4 regions of the Klebsiella sp. GFKo11 genome follow, and region 3 is predicted to be linked to each of the others. Evidence: predicted binding sites of a transcription regulator. Region 3 holds the regulator's gene; each other region holds the start of a gene.
What was found. Region 3 encodes CRP, which controls carbon source genes, mostly activating them, when cyclic AMP is high. Its sites were predicted from a motif close to ATGTGANNNNNNTCACAT; they were not measured.

Region 1: the regulator CRP is predicted to act here: its motif matches at 2,381-2,398, upstream of cdd (cytidine deaminase).
Region 2: the regulator CRP is predicted to act here: its motif matches at 2,261-2,278, upstream of AC07P6_RS25105 (glycoside-pentoside-hexuronide (GPH):cation symporter).
Region 4: the regulator CRP is predicted to act here: its motif matches at 2,320-2,337, upstream of udp (uridine phosphorylase).

What each region holds. Positions count from the first base shown of each region.
Region 1 is NZ_CM151369.1:2,026,748-2,031,234, forward strand. It holds gene AC07P6_RS09835 (DUF799 domain-containing protein) at 1-510, shown strand, start outside; gene sanA (outer membrane permeability protein SanA) at 597-1,313, opposite strand; gene cdd (cytidine deaminase) at 1,438-2,322, opposite strand; gene AC07P6_RS09850 (CidB/LrgB family autolysis modulator) at 2,450-3,145, opposite strand; gene AC07P6_RS09855 (CidA/LrgA family protein) at 3,142-3,540, opposite strand; gene AC07P6_RS09860 (LysR substrate-binding domain-containing protein) at 3,662-4,487, opposite strand, start outside.
Region 2 is NZ_CM151369.1:5,217,590-5,222,076, forward strand. It holds gene pdhR (pyruvate dehydrogenase complex transcriptional repressor PdhR) at 1-187, opposite strand, end outside; gene aroP (aromatic amino acid transporter AroP) at 840-2,210, shown strand; gene AC07P6_RS25105 (glycoside-pentoside-hexuronide (GPH):cation symporter) at 2,387-3,793, shown strand; gene AC07P6_RS25110 (glycoside hydrolase family 43 protein) at 3,793-4,487, shown strand, end outside.
Region 3 is NZ_CM151369.1:523,100-527,586, reverse strand. It holds gene AC07P6_RS02395 (YheU family protein) at 1-84, shown strand, start outside; gene AC07P6_RS02390 (phosphoribulokinase) at 121-990, shown strand; gene AC07P6_RS02385 (OsmC family protein) at 1,046-1,450, opposite strand; gene crp (cAMP-activated global transcriptional regulator CRP) at 1,755-2,387, shown strand; gene AC07P6_RS02375 (YccS/YhfK family putative transporter) at 2,439-4,487, shown strand, end outside.
Region 4 is NZ_CM151369.1:6,045,207-6,049,693, reverse strand. It holds gene AC07P6_RS29000 (GntR family transcriptional regulator) at 1-477, shown strand, start outside; gene AC07P6_RS28995 (transporter substrate-binding domain-containing protein) at 619-1,290, shown strand; gene AC07P6_RS28990 (dienelactone hydrolase family protein) at 1,378-2,190, opposite strand; gene udp (uridine phosphorylase) at 2,461-3,222, shown strand; gene rmuC (DNA recombination protein RmuC) at 3,361-4,487, shown strand, end outside.

The DNA.
Region 1 (4,487 bases), 1.5 Mb from region 3:
GTCAAAGCAGGCTATGGCGTACTTTCTCAGGTTACGTTGCCGCTTGCTGAGTCTGGATATTATGTTTTTCCTGTTGCTGTGGTAGAGAACACCTTTAAACAAAACGGGGTTGTAAATGGCGAGGAAATGCATAGTGTCAGCCACCAAAAGCTTAGAGAGATATTTGGTGCCGATGCGGTGCTTTATCTTAAGGTAACGGAATATGGAACTTCGTACCAGGTCATCAATAGTGATACGCGAGTCTCCGTTTCTGGAGAGCTTGTGGATCTTCGTACCGGAAAATTGCTATGGAAAGGTAGTGCGGTGGCTTCCAGCACCGAAAATGATGGCAGCGGAGGTTCGATTTTAGGCATGCTTATTCAGGCAGCGGTTGACCAGATAGTGAATACAATGACTGACAGAAGCTATAAGATTGCAGGCATTGCTGACACGCGCCTACTCACCCCACGGGCACCAGATGGTATCCTCTACGGTCCTCGCTCGCCAAAATACGGTAAAGATTTGCAATAGGGGCTTTCTATAAATGACCGATGTGCTTTTCAGCATCGGTCATTGTTATTGCATATTGAGAGTCGATATTTCATCGGATAGCAACATCACTTCTCTTTTTTCTGCAATTCCAGCAGCTGCTGCGGCGTGACCGCCGGATAAGACTGCGCGTCTTCCGGGACTTCCTGCTGGGCGGGGATAGGGATCAGTGGGCCTAAAAAGCGCGGTTCGCGTTTAAAAAGATAGAGGTCCGCCAGCGCGCCGAAGCGAGCGCCGAACTCGCGCAGTCGCACGCTCCACATATCTTTCGGTGACGGCACCGCATAGCACTGCGCCTGAATCCCCATATGCAGGGCGATAAACAGCGCCCGCTCGCAGTGGAAACGCTGAGTAATAATAATAAAGTCGTTAGTGTCGAAGACCTTACGGGTGCGCACAATCGAATCGAGCGTGCGGAAACCGGCGTAATCCAGCACGATATCCGCCGGATCGACGCCTGCTTTAATCAAATCGCGGCGCATGGTCATCGGCTCGTTATAGCTCTGCAACGCGTTATCGCCGCTCAGCAGCAGATAGTTCACCTTGCCGCTGTTGTAGGCGTTCAGCGCGCCCTGAATTCGGTAGCGATAATATTGATTGATGACGCCGGTGCGGTAGTACTTGGCGGTGCCCAACACTACGCCAACCTGGCGATAGGGCAGGTCCTGTAGCTCATCGTAGATATAGGGAGAGGTCTTCCAACTCATCCAGCGGTCGAGGCCCAGCACGGTTAACAGCAGCAAGCCGAACAGGACTAACAGGCTGTATAACACACGCTTTAACATGGACTTGGCTCAATAGTGAACGAGGGAGCCTTCAGGCTACTTTACCCGCCGGGCAAGCGCAAGAAACCGTCGTTTAATTGCGGGGATTTTCAACAATGCGGGCCGTTTGGCCCGCAGTCTGTGATTAGCCTAACAGTACGCGATCGATATTATGGCAGCCCAGCGCTTTCAGCGTCGCTACGGTCGCATCCCATTGAATCAGTGCCGCATCGGCCTTCTCGGCGAGAATAGCGCGCTGGATATCCGGGTAATCGTAGCCGTTGAGGCTCAGCAGATTGAGCGCGCCCTGTAACGGCGGCAGAGTCGGGTTAAAGGCAGCATTTTCGGCATAGCTGCCGGTGAAAATAGTCCCGTCTTTCAACTCCAGCGCCACGCCGGACGGGGCCTTGCTGTAAGGCATATGGCAGCGATTAGCCGCCTGAATCGCCGCCTGAGTCAGCGCGTCGCCGCTGAGCGGGAAGCCGTGATCTTGCTCATCCATCAGCAGGGTTTTGATTTCCAGATCTTTCGGTCCGAAAGCGTCTGGCAGATAGTGCTGGAGCGAATGCGCCTCGCGACCCGGCAAATGAATACGCAGCGCCAGCCCGCTGTTTAGTTCGTTCATAAACTGACGGCAGTGACCGCAAGGGGTGTAGTTAACGGTAATCGCCTGCAGAGACTTTTCGCCGCGCAGCCAGGCATGGCTAATGGCGCTCTGCTCGGCGTGCACGGTCTGCTGCATGGTAGCACCGAGAAACTCCATGTTACCGCCGAAATACCAGGTTCCGCTGACGCCGCGAGCCACCGCGCCAACGTTAAAGTGAGAAAGGTCAGCGCGGGCACAGGCCGCCGCTAGCGGCAGCAGAGTAAAGGCCAGCGCGTCTTCATCCAGACCCGTTGCGCTTTGCAGCGCTGCAACTTGCCCGGCGTTTAGCATCGCCGGAAAATGCGGGTCGGCCAGCATCGGGGCGATGGCCGCTTGCAGATCCGCCGCCAGTTGGGGAAGAACAGCTTGAAAACGTGGGTGCATAGCGTTGCCTCATAACAATGTAATGGAAATCTAGTGTACGGGTGGTTGTAACCTGTATATGTGATAAACATCTCATTGTTTGTGCAACTAATTAATGTTGCATTTAATAATGTGATTTAAATCACATTTAACCGACTATCGCCAAAATTACCGGAAACAAAAACGGTGCAATCAGCGAGGTGATAATCCCGCAAAGTACCAGCGCCAACGAGCTGAACGCCCCTTCCTGATAGTCGAGCTCTGCACAGCGAGCGGTCCCTAATGCGTGGGATGCGGTACCCATCGACAGCCCGCGGGAGGCTTTGGTGCGGATACGCATCAGGTTCAGTAGGGTGTGACCGAACACCGCCCCGAGAATACCGACGAAAATAACGCACACGGCGCTGATCGCCGGAATACCGCCAATGCTGCTGCTCACCGCCATGGCAATCGGCGTGGTGACCGATTTAGGTAAAATAGAAGCGGCAATCTGCGGAGTCGCACCCATCAGCAATGCAACGGTGGTGCCGGTGACCATCGCCACCACGCTACCAATAAAGCAGATGGTAATGATGGACTTCCAACGGGCGCGGATCTGGTGCAGTTGTTCATACAAAGGAAAGGCTAGAGCAACTACCGCTGGCTGCAGCAGGTCGTTAAGAATTTTGCTGCCGAGAAAATAGCGCTCGTATGAGATACCGGTTATCAGCAGAAAAGGAATCAGCACTACCATCGCTACCAGCAGCGGGTTGAGCAGCGGAAATTTAAACCGCGCCGCCAGCTTGCGGGCGAGGAAAAAGACGGCCAGGGTTAGCGGCAGCGACCACCAGATTTCATGGATCATTTGTCACGTCCTTTTTGTCCGACCACTTTGCGCTCCCCGTGAACCAGGTGCGAGCTCCAGCTGACCACCAAAAAGACCACCAGCGTGCTTATCGCACAGGAGACCACTACCGGGCCGAACTGCGCGCGTAGTAAATCCCAATATTGCATAACGCCTACGCCGATGGGCACAAACAGCAACGCCATATAGCGGATCAGAACATTGCAGCCGGGGTTAACCCACTGCGCGGGCATGATTTGCAACGCCAGCAAAAAGAACAAAATCAACATGCCAATAATGCTGCCAGGGATCGTTATCGGCAGCAGGGAGGAGATAAAAATACCGGCATATAAACAAGCATATATCAGCACGAAAGCGCGCAGATACTGCCAGACAATAATCAGTGATTGACTCATGGTAATAACCCTTGATGAACCACATTCATCATACAATTAAACCCAAAAATGTGCTACCGATCACATCATGAATTCTACGCATACCTGAGATAGAGATCTGGAACACTTGACCATACTGATTTCAGGGCGACGGCTGCAGGGATAGATAATGAAGAAAGCGGTTAAGTGCAAGTGACGGCGCTTCACTTTTTCGCCAGAACACGCCAACGCTACCTTTTTGTTCAATGCGCGGCAAATTAAGAATCACCAGCTGATGCTGCGCGGCGTAGCGCTGGGCCAGGCGCAATGAAAGAATCGATACCATATCGCTGCTTTGTAGCAGGTTGGTGGTGACGTTCATCGATGCCGATTCGATGGTGTTTTCCGGCAGCATTACGCCATTATCCACCAGCGCATTATCAATACTCAGGCGAATCGGGGTGCCGGTCGGCCAGACAATCCAGCGCCAGTGGGCGAGGTCGGCCCAACTTAACCGCGGTTTTTCCGCCAGCGGGTGGTCGGGACGGGCGACGAAGCACACCGGTTCGGTGTAGAGCACCCGGTAGCTCAGCGGCAGCTCGAGCGCTCGCCCGCCGACCCGGCCCACCACCACATCAACCACTCCAGCGAGCAGATCGTTGAGCAGAGGCGTCATCACTTTCTCTTCGATATTCAGGTGCAGAGTTGGCATCTCTTTAAGCAGCTCAAGAATAGCCTGCGAGACGCAGTCGGTCGCCACTGGCGAACAGCCGATCATCAGACTGCCTACCTGGCCGCCCTGCTTGAAACGCTCGATTTCATACTGCGATCGCGACATATCGTTAATTAGCCGCTGGGCATGCTGTATCAGCAGTTTTCCGCCTTCTGAGGGACGCAGGCCTTTGCTGTGGCGCTCGAACAAGGGCATACCGACTTCGTCTTCAAATTGGCTGAGCCATTTGGAAAGTGCAGGTTGCGTAATATTCATC
Region 2 (4,487 bases), 1.7 Mb from region 3:
ACCCCTTGGCTTCGAGGCGTTGAATCGCCTCACGCAGCGAGGGGCGGGAAACGTCGAACTGTTTTGCCAGTTCGCGTTCAGGCGGGAGCTTTTCACCGGGGCGCAACGTCCCCTCAAGGATCAAAAACTCCAGCTGCTGCTCTATCACATCGGATAGTTTTGGTTGGCGGATCTTGCTGTAGGCCATATTCCCTGTCTCTGCCATTAGCCCGGAGTCAATTGGTCTTACCAATTCATAGTTCGTAGCGCTAAAGTAACAAAGTATTCACCTTCTGTCCATACAGGTTTTGATTGAAATCAGTAAACCCAGCATGTTTTAACAAACATACAGAAATAACATTTCAAAAATGTAACTTTGCACAAATGTTGTGTTTACCCACAATGAGGTAGCGTTAACGTAATCGAAACGAAAAAATACGCTATCTGAACCGATTCACCCCACCATCAAGTGAATAAAAATTCATTTTTTGTGAATTTAAAGAAAATAAGAGGTAGGTAGTGGGTATTCAGGCATGATTTACAAATGGTTTCTTTTTGCTCGCTTCGTCATCATCCCTTCATAAAGCAGGTGCATTCACTGCCGCTTATCACTATTCTCCATGATACGAAAGGCCTTTTCATGAATTACCACCCTGCCTTGCGTAAAGAAATCAGTACAGAAACGGAATTTCATAATTACACAAACACAACAATATGTGCGTCGTATCACTCAGGGTAAAACGGGGCGCAGGCTCGCTGAAATTTCGCTGACTATGCTATCAGGCAGGGACAGACAGTGAAGAAGTCACCTGAAGGATGACGCGTACAAACATAATAACCATAACCACACACGAGGTTTCATGATGGAAGGTCAACAGCATGGCGATCGGCTAAAGCGCGGCCTTAAAAACCGCCATATTCAGCTTATTGCGCTGGGAGGCGCTATCGGTACCGGTTTATTTCTGGGTAGTGCATCCGTCATCCAAAACGCAGGCCCGGGTATTATTCTGGGCTACGCAATTGCCGGTTTCATCGCCTTTCTGATCATGCGCCAGCTGGGCGAAATGGTCGTCGAAGAGCCTGTAGCAGGTTCATTTAGCCATTTCGCCTACAAATACTGGGGCGGCTTTGCAGGCTTCGCTTCCGGCTGGAACTACTGGGTTCTTTACGTTCTGGTGGCCATGGCAGAGCTCACTGCCGTAGGGAAATACGTCCAGTTCTGGTGGCCTGAAATCCCGACCTGGGTTTCTGCTGCCATCTTCTTCGTTGCCATCAATGCCATCAACCTGACCAACGTCAAAGTGTTTGGCGAGATGGAGTTCTGGTTCGCAATCATCAAAGTCGTCGCCGTCGTGGCGATGATCCTGTTCGGCGGCTGGCTGCTGTTCAGCGGCAACGGCGGCCCGCAGGCTACCGTACGCAACCTGTGGGAGCAGGGTGGATTCCTGCCGCACGGATTCACCGGGCTGGTGATGATGATGGCGATTATCATGTTCTCCTTTGGCGGTCTGGAGCTGGTCGGTATTACGGCAGCAGAAGCCGATAATCCGGAGCAAAGCATTCCTAAAGCCACCAACCAGGTTATCTACCGTATCCTGATTTTCTATGTGGGCTCGCTGGCCGTTCTGCTCTCCCTGCTGCCGTGGAGCCGCGTGACCGCTGACACCAGCCCGTTCGTCCTGATCTTCCACGAACTGGGCGATACTTTTGTGGCTAACGCGCTGAATGTCGTGGTACTGACCGCGGCACTTTCCGTTTACAACAGCTGCGTCTACTGCAACAGCCGGATGCTGTTCGGCCTGGCACAGCAGGGTAACGCACCAAAAGCGCTAATGAACGTCGATAAACGCGGCGTACCGGTTAACACCATTCTGGTTTCCGCGGTAGTGACCGCACTGTGCGTCCTGATTAACTACTTCGCACCGGAATCCGCGTTTGGTCTGCTGATGGCGCTGGTCGTTTCTGCGCTGGTGATCAACTGGGCGATGATTAGCCTGGCACACATCAAATTCCGTCGCGCCAAACAGCTGCAGGGCGTAGTCACCCGCTTCCCTGCGCTGTTTTATCCGCTAGGAAACTGGATTTGCCTACTGTTTATGGTCGGTGTGCTGGTCATCATGCTAATGACTCCAGGTATGGCAATTTCCGTTTACCTGATCCCGGTATGGATTGTGATCCTCGGCATTGGCTATCTGTTTAAGCAAAAAACAGCTAGCGCCATAAAAGCATAATCATACATCTCCAGAATCTGTGCCCGCCGCCATTTTGCGGGCACAGAGCATTGTTATCTGCTTCACACTTTCCTCGCAACAACCTATTTGTCCATATCGTTGACCTTTTCCTGCAACGCATTTATCCATTATCCAGCTAATAATTATCTCCATACCGCAACGGGGAGATCTCCACCATGAATGGCAATAAGCTTTCAGTTAAAGAGAAAATTGGCTACGGGATGGGCGATGCCGGATGTAACATCATCTTCGGCGCCATCATGTTGTTTGTTAACTATTTTTATACGGATATCTTCGGGCTCGCACCGGCCCTGGTCGGCGTTCTGCTGCTTTCCGTACGCGTTATCGATGCCGTGACCGACCCGATTATGGGCGCAATGGCTGACCGTACTCGCAGTAAATATGGCCGTTTTCGTCCATGGCTACTGTGGATTGCCTTCCCGTACGCGCTGTTTAGCGTGCTGATGTTTACCACCCCCGAATGGACCTACAACAGCAAAGTTATCTATGCTTTCGTCACTTACTTCCTGCTCTCGCTGACCTATACCGCGATCAACATTCCTTACTGTTCATTGGGTAGCGTGATTACTAATGACCCGCAGGAACGCGTAGCCTGCCAGTCCTATCGTTTTGTCATGGTCGGTATCGCCACCCTGCTGCTCTCTCTGACGCTGCTGCCAATGGCGGATTGGTTCGGCGGTGAAGATAAAGCCAAAGGCTACCAGATGGCGATGACGGTGCTCGCCTTTATCGGCATGTGTATGTTCCTGTTTTGCTTCGCTACCGTTCGTGAGCGTGTACGACCGGCGGTGCAGACTAACGACGAACTGAAAAAAGATCTGAAAGACGTCTGGAAGAACGATCAGTGGGTACGTATCCTGCTGCTAACCCTGTGCAACGTCTGTCCTGGCTTTATCCGCATGGCCGCCACCATGTATTACGTCACCTGGGTCATGCAGCAAAGCACCCACTTCGCGACGCTGTTTATCAGCCTCGGCGTGGTGGGAATGATGATTGGCAGCATGCTGGCAAAAGTACTGACCGACCGTTGGTGCAAACTGCAGGTATTTTTCTGGACCAACATCGTGCTCGCCATTTTCTCCTGCGCGTTCTACTTCTTCGATCCGCATGCCACCATGATGATTATGGTGCTCTACTTCCTGCTGAATATTCTGCATCAAATTCCATCGCCGCTGCACTGGTCGCTGATGGCTGACGTTGACGACTACGGCGAGTGGAAGACCGGCAAACGTATTACCGGCATCAGCTTCTCCGGTAACCTGTTCTTCCTGAAAGTCGGACTGGCGATTGCCGGGGCAATGGTTGGCTTCCTGCTCTCCTGGTACGGCTACGATGCTGGAGCTAAAGAGCAGAGCGCCTCAGCTGTTAACGGTATTGTGCTGCTGTTTAGCGTCATCCCTGGCGTCGGTTACCTGATTACCGCCGGTGTCGTACGCATGCTGAAAGTGAACCGCGAGTTCATGCGCCAAATTCAGTCAGACCTGGAGAAACGCCGCATCAACTACAGCGAACTAAATGAGTTCCAGGATCACAAAACCAGTGAACACGTAAGGAAAGCTTGATGAAAAACTGGCCAAACCCGTTTATTGAACAACGCGCAGATCCGTTTATTCTGCGCCATCAGGATTGCTACTATTTTATTGCCTCGGTTCCGGAGTATGACCGACTGGAAATTCGCCGCTCTGCAACCCTTGAAGGCCTGCGCGACGCGCAGCCGGTGGTGGTCTGGCGCAAGCCGGAGAGCGGCCCAATGAGTCAGCTGATTTGGGCCCCGGAACTACATGAAATCGAAGGCAAATGGTACATCTACTTTGCCGCCAGCCACACGCACGATCTCGATGAATTGGGCATGTTCCAGCATCGCATGTTCGCTCTGGAATGCGCGGATAGCGACCCGCTAACCGGCAAGTGGCAGGAAAAGGGCCAGGTAAAAACGCCGTTTGATACCTTTGCGCTGGATGCCACCACCTTCCACCATCAGGGCAAGCAGTGGTACCTGTGGGCGCAAAAAGACCCGGATATTGCGGGCAACACCAACCTGTATCTGGCTGAGCTTGAAAACCCGTGGACGCTAAAAGGCAAACCAGTGATGTTGAGTAAGCCGGAGTTTGACTGGGAGTGTCGCGGCTTTCTGGTCAACGAGGGTCCGGCGGCGCTGTTCCACGATGACAAACTGTTCGTCAGCTACTCCGCCAGCGCTACCGATGAAAACTATTGCATGGGCTTACTGTGGATAGACGTCAACGCCGATCCGCT
Region 3 (4,487 bases):
CTGAAAAGCGGAGAAGCCGCGCTGGTGTGGTCAGAGCTGCACGAGACGGTCAATATTATGCCCCGCAAGCAGTTTCACGGCTAAGGCGGCATCACACTATCGTTTACCCTGGGAGTTGTTATGTCTGCCAAACATCCGGTGATTGCCGTCACGGGCTCTAGCGGCGCGGGAACCACGACCACCAGCCTTGCCTTTCGCAAAATCTTCGCCCAGCTAAATCTCCACGCCGCCGAAGTGGAAGGCGATAGCTTTCACCGCTACACCCGCCCGGAAATGGACATGGCGATCCGCAAAGCGCGAGATCAGGGCAAACACATCAGCTACTTCGGTCCCGAGGCTAACGATTTCGGCCTGCTGGAGCAGACTTTCAGAGAATACGGGCTGAACGGTACAGGTCAGTCACGCAAGTATTTACACACCTATGATGAAGCCGTGCCGTGGAATCAGGTTCCTGGCACCTTCACTCCCTGGCAGTCGCTGCCTGAACCCACTGACGTGCTGTTTTATGAAGGCCTGCACGGCGGAGTTGTCACGCCCCAGCACAACGTCGCTGACCATGTTGATCTGTTGGTTGGGGTTGTGCCGATCGTTAACCTGGAGTGGATCCAGAAGCTTATCCGCGATACCAGCGAACGCGGCCACTCTCGTGAAGCGGTGATGGATTCCGTCGTTCGCTCGATGGAAGATTACATCAACTTCATCACCCCGCAGTTTTCACGCACTCACCTCAACTTCCAGCGCGTACCTACGGTGGATACGTCCAATCCATTTGCAGCCAAAGCAATCCCATCGCTTGATGAAAGCTTTGTCGTTATCCATTTCCGCAACTTACAGAATATCGATTTCCCCTGGCTACTGGCGATGCTTCAGGGCTCGTTTATCTCGCATATGAACACGCTAGTGGTGCCGGGAGGGAAAATGGGGCTGGCCATGGAGCTCATCATGGCGCCATTGGTCGAGCGGCTAATGGAAGGCAGGAAAATCAATTAACAAAAAACCCCGGTAGCGCAGCGCATGCCGGGGCGACGAGTTCGCGCCGTTCGGCTTATCCCTCGATCACTTCATAAGAGTGAGTTATGTTTACCGCTTTCTCCAGCATCAGCGCCACCGAGCAATATTTTTCCGCCGATAGGTCAACTGCGCGAGAAACGGCAGCATCTTTCAGCTCTTTACCGGTCACGATAAAATGCAGATTGATATGGGTAAACAGACGCGGTGCTTCCTCGCGACGCTCAGAAGTCAGCTTAACTTCGCAGTTAGTGACGTTATGGCGTCCCTTCTGCAGGATAGAAACCACGTCAATTGCGCTACATCCGCCCGCCGCCATCAACACCATTTCCATCGGGCTAGGCGCTTTATCCCCGGAATTACCGTCCATCAGAATCTGGTGACCAGAAGCCGACTCACCAATGAAGGTTAACCCTTCAACCCATTTCACTCGCGCTTGCATAAATTTAACTCCAGGGCTGTAATTTTCCTGACAGATTACGCGCACATAACAATTCTCGCAACGGAAGGCGACCTAGGTCATGCTGAAGCGAGACACCAGGAGACACGCGGCGAAAGCTATGCTAAAACAATCGGGATGCTACAGTAATACATTGATGCACTGCATGTATGCTGAGGAGTTCACATTACAGGCTGCAGGAAATTTTCAGCCAGATTCCCAGGTATAGGGATTTAATACGATTGCATGCCCGGATGCCGTGTAGTGTCGGCATCTGGAGATAGCTTATAACAGAGGATAACCGCGCATGGTGCTTGGCAAACCGCAAACAGACCCTACCCTTGAATGGTTCTTGTCTCATTGCCACATTCATAAGTACCCCTCAAAGAGCACGCTGATCCACCAGGGTGAGAAAGCAGAAACGTTGTACTACATCGTTAAAGGCTCCGTGGCTGTACTCATCAAGGATGAAGAAGGTAAAGAGATGATCCTCTCTTACCTCAACCAGGGCGATTTCATCGGTGAATTAGGCCTGTTTGAAGAAGGTCAGGAACGTAGTGCATGGGTACGTGCGAAAACCGCATGTGAAGTGGCCGAAATCTCCTACAAAAAATTCCGTCAGTTGATCCAGGTTAACCCGGACATCCTGATGCGTCTCTCTTCGCAAATGGCACGTCGCCTGCAGGTTACGTCAGAGAAAGTCGGTAACCTCGCCTTCCTCGACGTGACGGGTCGTATCGCCCAGACGTTGCTGAACCTGGCAAAACAGCCTGATGCGATGACCCACCCGGACGGTATGCAAATTAAAATTACCCGTCAGGAAATCGGTCAGATCGTTGGATGCTCCCGCGAAACCGTTGGCCGTATCCTGAAAATGCTGGAAGATCAAAACCTGATCTCCGCGCACGGTAAAACTATCGTCGTCTACGGTACCCGTTAAGTCGGCAAAACGGCGTATTGCTATGCAATACGCCGTTTTTGTTTCCCCCTCATGTGGCGCAGGCTGATTTACCACCCGGAAGTCAACTACGCACTGCGGCAAACGCTGGTGTTGTGTCTGCCGGTCGCAATCGGACTTCTTCTCGGACATTTACAGCAGGGCTTACTGTTTTCCCTGGTACCAGCCTGTTGCAACATTGCCGGTCTGGACACACCACATAAGCGCTTCTTTAAACGCCTGATTATTGGCGGCTGCCTGTTTGCTGGCTGTAGCCTGATTGTCCAGCTCCTGCTGCAACGCGAGATCCCTCTACCACTGATTCTCACTGGTCTGGCGCTAATCCTTGGGGTGACTGCCGAAATCAGTTCACTGCACGCGCGACTACTGCCTGCTTCACTTATTGCCGCCATTTTTACCCTCAGCCTTGCGGGTAACATGCCGGTGTGGGAGCCACTGCTAATCTACGCGCTCGGCACCTTATGGTATGGCGTCTTTAACTGGTTCTGGTTTTGGCTATGGCGCGAACAACCGCTGCGCGAGTCACTGAGCCTGCTCTACCGCGAACTGGCTAACTATTGCGAGGCCAAATACAGCCTGCTGACCCAGCATACGGACCCGGCCACCTCGCTGCCGCCGCTACTTAACCGCCAGCAGAAAGTGGTTGATCTGATTACCCAGTGTTACCAGCAGATGCATATGCTGGCGGCCAATCAACGCAACGACCACAAACGTCTGTTGCGCGCTTTTCAGGTGGGGTTGGATTTACAGGAACATATCTCCGTTAGCCTGCATCAGCCGGAAGAAGTGCAGAAACTGGTGGAACGCAGTCACGCAGAAGCAGTGATTCGCTGGAATGCGCAAACCGTTGCCGCCCGCCTGCGTGAGTTGGCGGACGATCTTCTCTACCATCGTTACCCACAGCGCTTTCAGATGGATAAACAGATCGGCGCGCTGGAAAAAATTGCCTGGCAACATCCGGATAACCCGGTCGGCCAGTTCTGCGCCTGGCACTTCAGCCGTATCGCCCGGGTTTTGCGTACCCAGCGTCCTCTGTACACGCGCAACTTGATGGCGGATAAAACTCGACGTTTACCCCTGCTGCCAGCGCTAAAAAGCTACCTGTCGTTTAAATCTCCGGCGTTACGCAACGCCGCGCGCATCAGCGTAATGCTGAGCGCCGCCAGCCTGATGGGCAGCGCACTGCATCTGCCGAAACCCTACTGGATCCTGATGACTGTGCTGTTCGTGACGCAAAACGGCTACGGCGCGACGCGGGTGCGCATTGTTCACCGGGCGGCTGGAACGATTGCCGGACTGGTGATCGCCGGACTGACGCTACACTTCCACGTGCCTGAAGGCTATACGCTGACCGCCATGCTCTTCATCACGCTGCTAAGCTACCTGATTATTCGTAAGAACTACGGCTGGGCAATGGTTGGTTTTACCGTCACGGCGGTTTATACCCTGCAATTACTCACGCTAAACGGTGAGCAGTTTATCATCGCCAGATTAATCGACACGCTTATTGGCTGTCTGATCGCTTTTGGTGGGATGGTTTGGCTATGGCCGCAGTGGCAAAGCGGTCTGCTACGCAAAAATGCCCACGACGCGCTGGAAGCCGATCAGGAAGCGATCCGGCTCATTCTTAGCGACGATCATCAGGCTCCGGCGCTGGCCTATCAGCGAATGCGCGTTAATCAGGCGCACAATGCGCTGTTTAACTCACTCAATCAGGCGATGCAGGAACCGGGCTTTAATTCGCACTATCTGGAAGATATGAAGCTGTGGGTAACCCATAGCCAGTTCATTGTTGAGCACATCAATGCGATGACCACCCTGGCGCGCGAGCACAATATGCTGACGCCGGATCTAGCTCAGCGTTATCTGGAGTCCTGTGAGATTGCGCTACAGCGCTGTCAGCAACGGCTGGATTCAGATGGACCGGGGAGCGCTGGAGATGTGAATATTATGGAGGCCCAGGATGCGGAAGTCCCTCGCGGCCCGCTCAGTACCATGGAACAGCATCTGCAGCGCATTCTGGGTCACCTGAACACCATGCACACCATTTCGTCGGTAGCATGGCGTCAGCGTCCGCATCAT
Region 4 (4,487 bases), 900 kb from region 3:
CTTGGCTTTTTCGAGAAAGATTTGCAGGAAAGTAATCTTTCTATTCAGTACCAGGTTTTCTTCTTTGGCGAAGTCCCGTCAACACCTGCTTTACTGGCAAATTTACGGCTTAATGCCGGTGCGAAAATATACCGTCTGGTTCGTTTACGCCTTATCGACGGGAAGCCGCTGGCGGTCGAAATTCGCTATCTTGATGCCGAAATAGCGGCCAATATTGCCGTCGCCTCGCTGGAAACGCTGGCGTTACAGACGCTATTTGAGCAACAGCTGGGCATTATTATTCATACCATTCATAACCAGGTTCGCGTCGCGCTGCCGGGGCAAGAAGTGGCAAAATTTCTGGATATTAAACGCAGCCGACCGGTGATGGTGCGTCAACATACTTGCCTGGCAGGCGATGACAAACTGATCCTGTGGGGCGAAACCTGGTATCGTGAAGAATATGAATTCCAGTACAGCACCTATCGGGATAAATAGAGATTAAACAACCACCTCTGTTATCTGACATGTAGGGCAGGGTGCCATAATTAAGTTATTAAAAGTGGATTTGAAAAATCACTTCAGCGGCTTTCTGCGCATAGCTATCAAGACGATCGAATTGCCGATAAGGAACGAGCCATGCCATCATCAGCTTTACGTTTTGCAATTAATTTAGGCAATGCTTTGCTGGCAGAGCAGTCAGCCGACGGTGAGCTGAGTGGGTTGACGGTCGATCTGGCGCGAAAAATTGCGCACTCTTGCCAGCAGCCGGAGCTGCTGAAACCTTACCCCGCAGCAAAACACATCGTTGACGATGCTTCAAATAATCAATGGGATATTGCTTTTCTGGCGGTGGATCCGGCACGTGAAAATGAGCTGAGTTTTACCTCACCCTATCTCACTATCGACTGTACCGTTCTGGTGCGTCGCGATAGCGAGGTCCATTCGGTTCATGAGATGGACCGTGAAGGTGTGACGATTAACGTCGGAAGGGGTTCTGCCTATTCATTGCCATTGATCCGCACCTTAAAACATGCCCGACTTTGCGAATATCCCACCACTCAGCAGGCGCTCAGCGCTTTCCTTGCCGGTGAGGGGGATATGGTGGCGAATATTCGTCAGCTGCTGGAAGCCGCTGCCCTGGGGCAAGATAGCGTTCGTGTGCTACCTGATAGCTATAGCCAGATTCAGCAGGCAATCTGCGTGCCGCGCGCGGCCCCGCACTATTATGAAAAAATGGAAACCTTGGTGAGACGGTGGCAGCAGGATGGGACGCTGGCGGCGCTGATCGTCCGCCATATTTATGCTTAATCCCTTCATTGATGTATCAGGCCCGGTATATTTTCCCGGAGGCGGCGCTTGACGCGCCTGTCCGGGCTACCAGTCCGCAGACGGTGGTTAACCTCGCTTCCCGCCATATTGCGCAAACCATGCCAGCATTCGCTGCCAGCCGTCCTTCGCCGACTCTTCATGATAGCTGGCGCGATAGTCGGCGTTAAAGGCGTGGTCGGCCTGCGGATAAACCACGATTTCTGCCGTAGCGTTGGCGGCCCGCAGCGCCTGACGCATGGTTTCAATCGTATCCTGCGGGATGCTGTCATCTTTCGCGCCGTAAAGCCCTAAAACCGGGGCGTTCAGATCAACGGCAATGTCCACCGGATGTTTCGGTGAGTTTAATGTTTTCTCACCGACCAGCTTGCCGTACCAGGCAACGGCGGCTTTTAGCTGCGGGTTATGTGCGGCGTACAGCCAGGTGATGCGACCGCCCCAGCAGAAACCGGTAATAAGCAGACGATGGGCATCGCCACCGTGGCGGGAAGCCCAGCTGGCGACGTGATCGAGGTCAGCCAGTACCTGAGAATCCGGCACCTTTTTGACCAACCCCTGAAATAAAGAAGGAATATCGTTGTAATCATTGGGATCGCCCTGGCGGAAGTACAGCTCTGGTGCGATAGCCAGATACCCTTCCTGCGCCAGACGACGACAAATATCGCGGATATGTTCATGCACGCCGAAAATTTCCTGTACAACGATGACGACCGGTAGCGGACCGTCGACGTTGCTCGGACGGGCATGGAAGGCTGGCATGTTATCCCCCTGAGAAGGGATTGATGTCTCCCCGGAGATGATATTTTCATCTGACGTGTGAACAGCAGTTGAGGCATGCGGCGTGGCTGCAGGTGCAAAGCCGGGTTGCTTAGTTGTGGTCATGGTATTCTCCGTACCCTTATTAATGTATTAGCGCATCGATAACTATAGACGTTTTAGACCGGACGTTAACAAACCACAGTGCCCGAAACAGGCTATCTTTTGTTCAGTACTCTCCAGATTAACTTATTAATGTGATTTGTATCACCATTCAATGGCAATCTATTGCAATGAACTTCATTCATAGTGATTGGTGTCACAAAATAGTCTCAGCAGCTTCTGTAAAGTACCGTTTTGCTTCTGCTGATAATTCGACCCACAGAGGAGTTTTTTATGTCTAAGTCTGATGTTTTTCATCTCGGCCTCACCAAGAACGATTTACAAGGGGCTACGCTGGCTATCGTCCCTGGCGATCCGGAGCGTGTGGAAAAGATCGCCGCGCTGATGGATAAGCCGGTCAAACTGGCATCTCATCGCGAATTCACTACCTGGCGTGCTGAACTGGATGGTAAAGCAGTGATTGTCTGCTCTACCGGTATCGGCGGCCCATCTACCTCTATTGCCGTGGAAGAACTGGCCCAATTGGGTATCCGTACCTTCCTGCGCATTGGCACCACCGGCGCTATTCAGCCGCACATTAATGTGGGCGACGTTCTGGTGACCACCGCTTCCGTTCGTCTCGACGGTGCAAGCCTGCACTTCGCGCCAATGGAATTCCCGGCGGTAGCCGATTTCGAATGTACTACCGCGCTGGTTGAAGCGGCGAAATCCATTGGTGCGACCACGCATGTCGGCGTCACTGCCTCTTCCGACACCTTCTATCCGGGCCAGGAGCGTTACGACACCTTCTCTGGCCGCGTGGTGAGCCGCTTTAAAGGTTCGATGGAAGAGTGGCAGTCGATGGGCGTGATGAACTATGAAATGGAATCCGCCACTCTGCTGACCATGTGCGCCAGCCAGGGTCTGCGTGCCGGGATGGTTGCCGGGGTTATCGTCAACCGTACCCAGCAGGAAATTCCAAACGCGGAAACCATGAAGCAAACCGAAAGCCATGCGGTGAAAATCGTCGTGGAAGCAGCGCGCCGCCTGCTGTAGTTCTTATCCTTTCTGTAAAAGGCCGGGCTCTCCGGCCTTTCTTTTTTGCGTTGCTCCTCGCAGGAAAAACCTTTCCAACTGGACGTTTGTACAGCACAATTCTATTTTGTGCCGTAAGTGGTTGCCGCAGGGGGCGTTGTGGATATCTCGATTATTATTAGTGCCGTTGTGGCGCTGGCCGCTGGGCTGATTGTGGGCTGGCTGGCGACCAAAGCGCGCGCCGACCAAATCCGAGCCGACCTCATCGAAGAGCGTCGCGAGCTGGATATTGAGCTGAGCGCCGCCCGCCAACAACTGGTGCAGGAGTCCCACTGGCGCAAAGAGTGCGAGCTGCTCAATAACGAATTGCGCAGCCTGCGCGATATCAATACGTCGCTGGAGGCCGATCTCCGTGAAGTGACCACCCGCCTTGAATCCACGCAAATGCATGCGGAAGATAAAATTCGCCAGATGGTCAACAGCGAGCAGCGCCTTAGCGAGCAGTTCGAGAATCTGGCAAACCGAATATTCGAACACAGCAACCGACGGGTGGATGAGCAGAATCGCCAGAGTCTGCACGGGCTGCTGACCCCGTTACGTGAGCAACTGGATGGTTTCCGCCGCCAGGTTCAGGATAGCTTCGGTCAGGAGGCGCGGGAGCGTCATACCTTGGCTCATGAAATCCGCAACCTTCAGCAGCTTAATGCGCAAATGGCGCAGGAAGCGCTAAACCTGACGCGCGCGCTGAAGGGTGATAACAAAACTCAGGGCAACTGGGGGGAAGTGGTATTGACCCGCGTGCTGGAGGCTTCCGGGCTGCGGGAGGGTCACGAATATCAAACGCAGGTGAGTATCGAAACCGACAACCGTTCACGGATGCAGCCGGATGTGATCGTGCGTCTTCCGCAGGGCAAAGACGTGGTTATTGATGCCAAGATGACTCTGGTCGCCTATGAACGCTACTTTAATGCCGATGATGATTACACCCGCGAAACGGCGTTACAGGAGCATATTGCTTCCGTACGCAATCATATGCGTCTGCTGGGGCGTAAGGACTATCAACAGCTGCCGGGGCTACGTTCACTTGACTACGTCCTGATGTTTATCCCCGTTGAACCCGCCTTCCTGCTGGCGATTGACCGTCAGCCGGAGCTGATTAGCGAAGCGCTGAAGAACAACATTATGTTGGTTAGCCCGACTACGCTGCTGGTCGCACTGCGTACCATCGCCAACCTGTGGCGCTATGAGCATCAGAGCCGTAACGCGCAGAAAATTGCCGAAAGAGC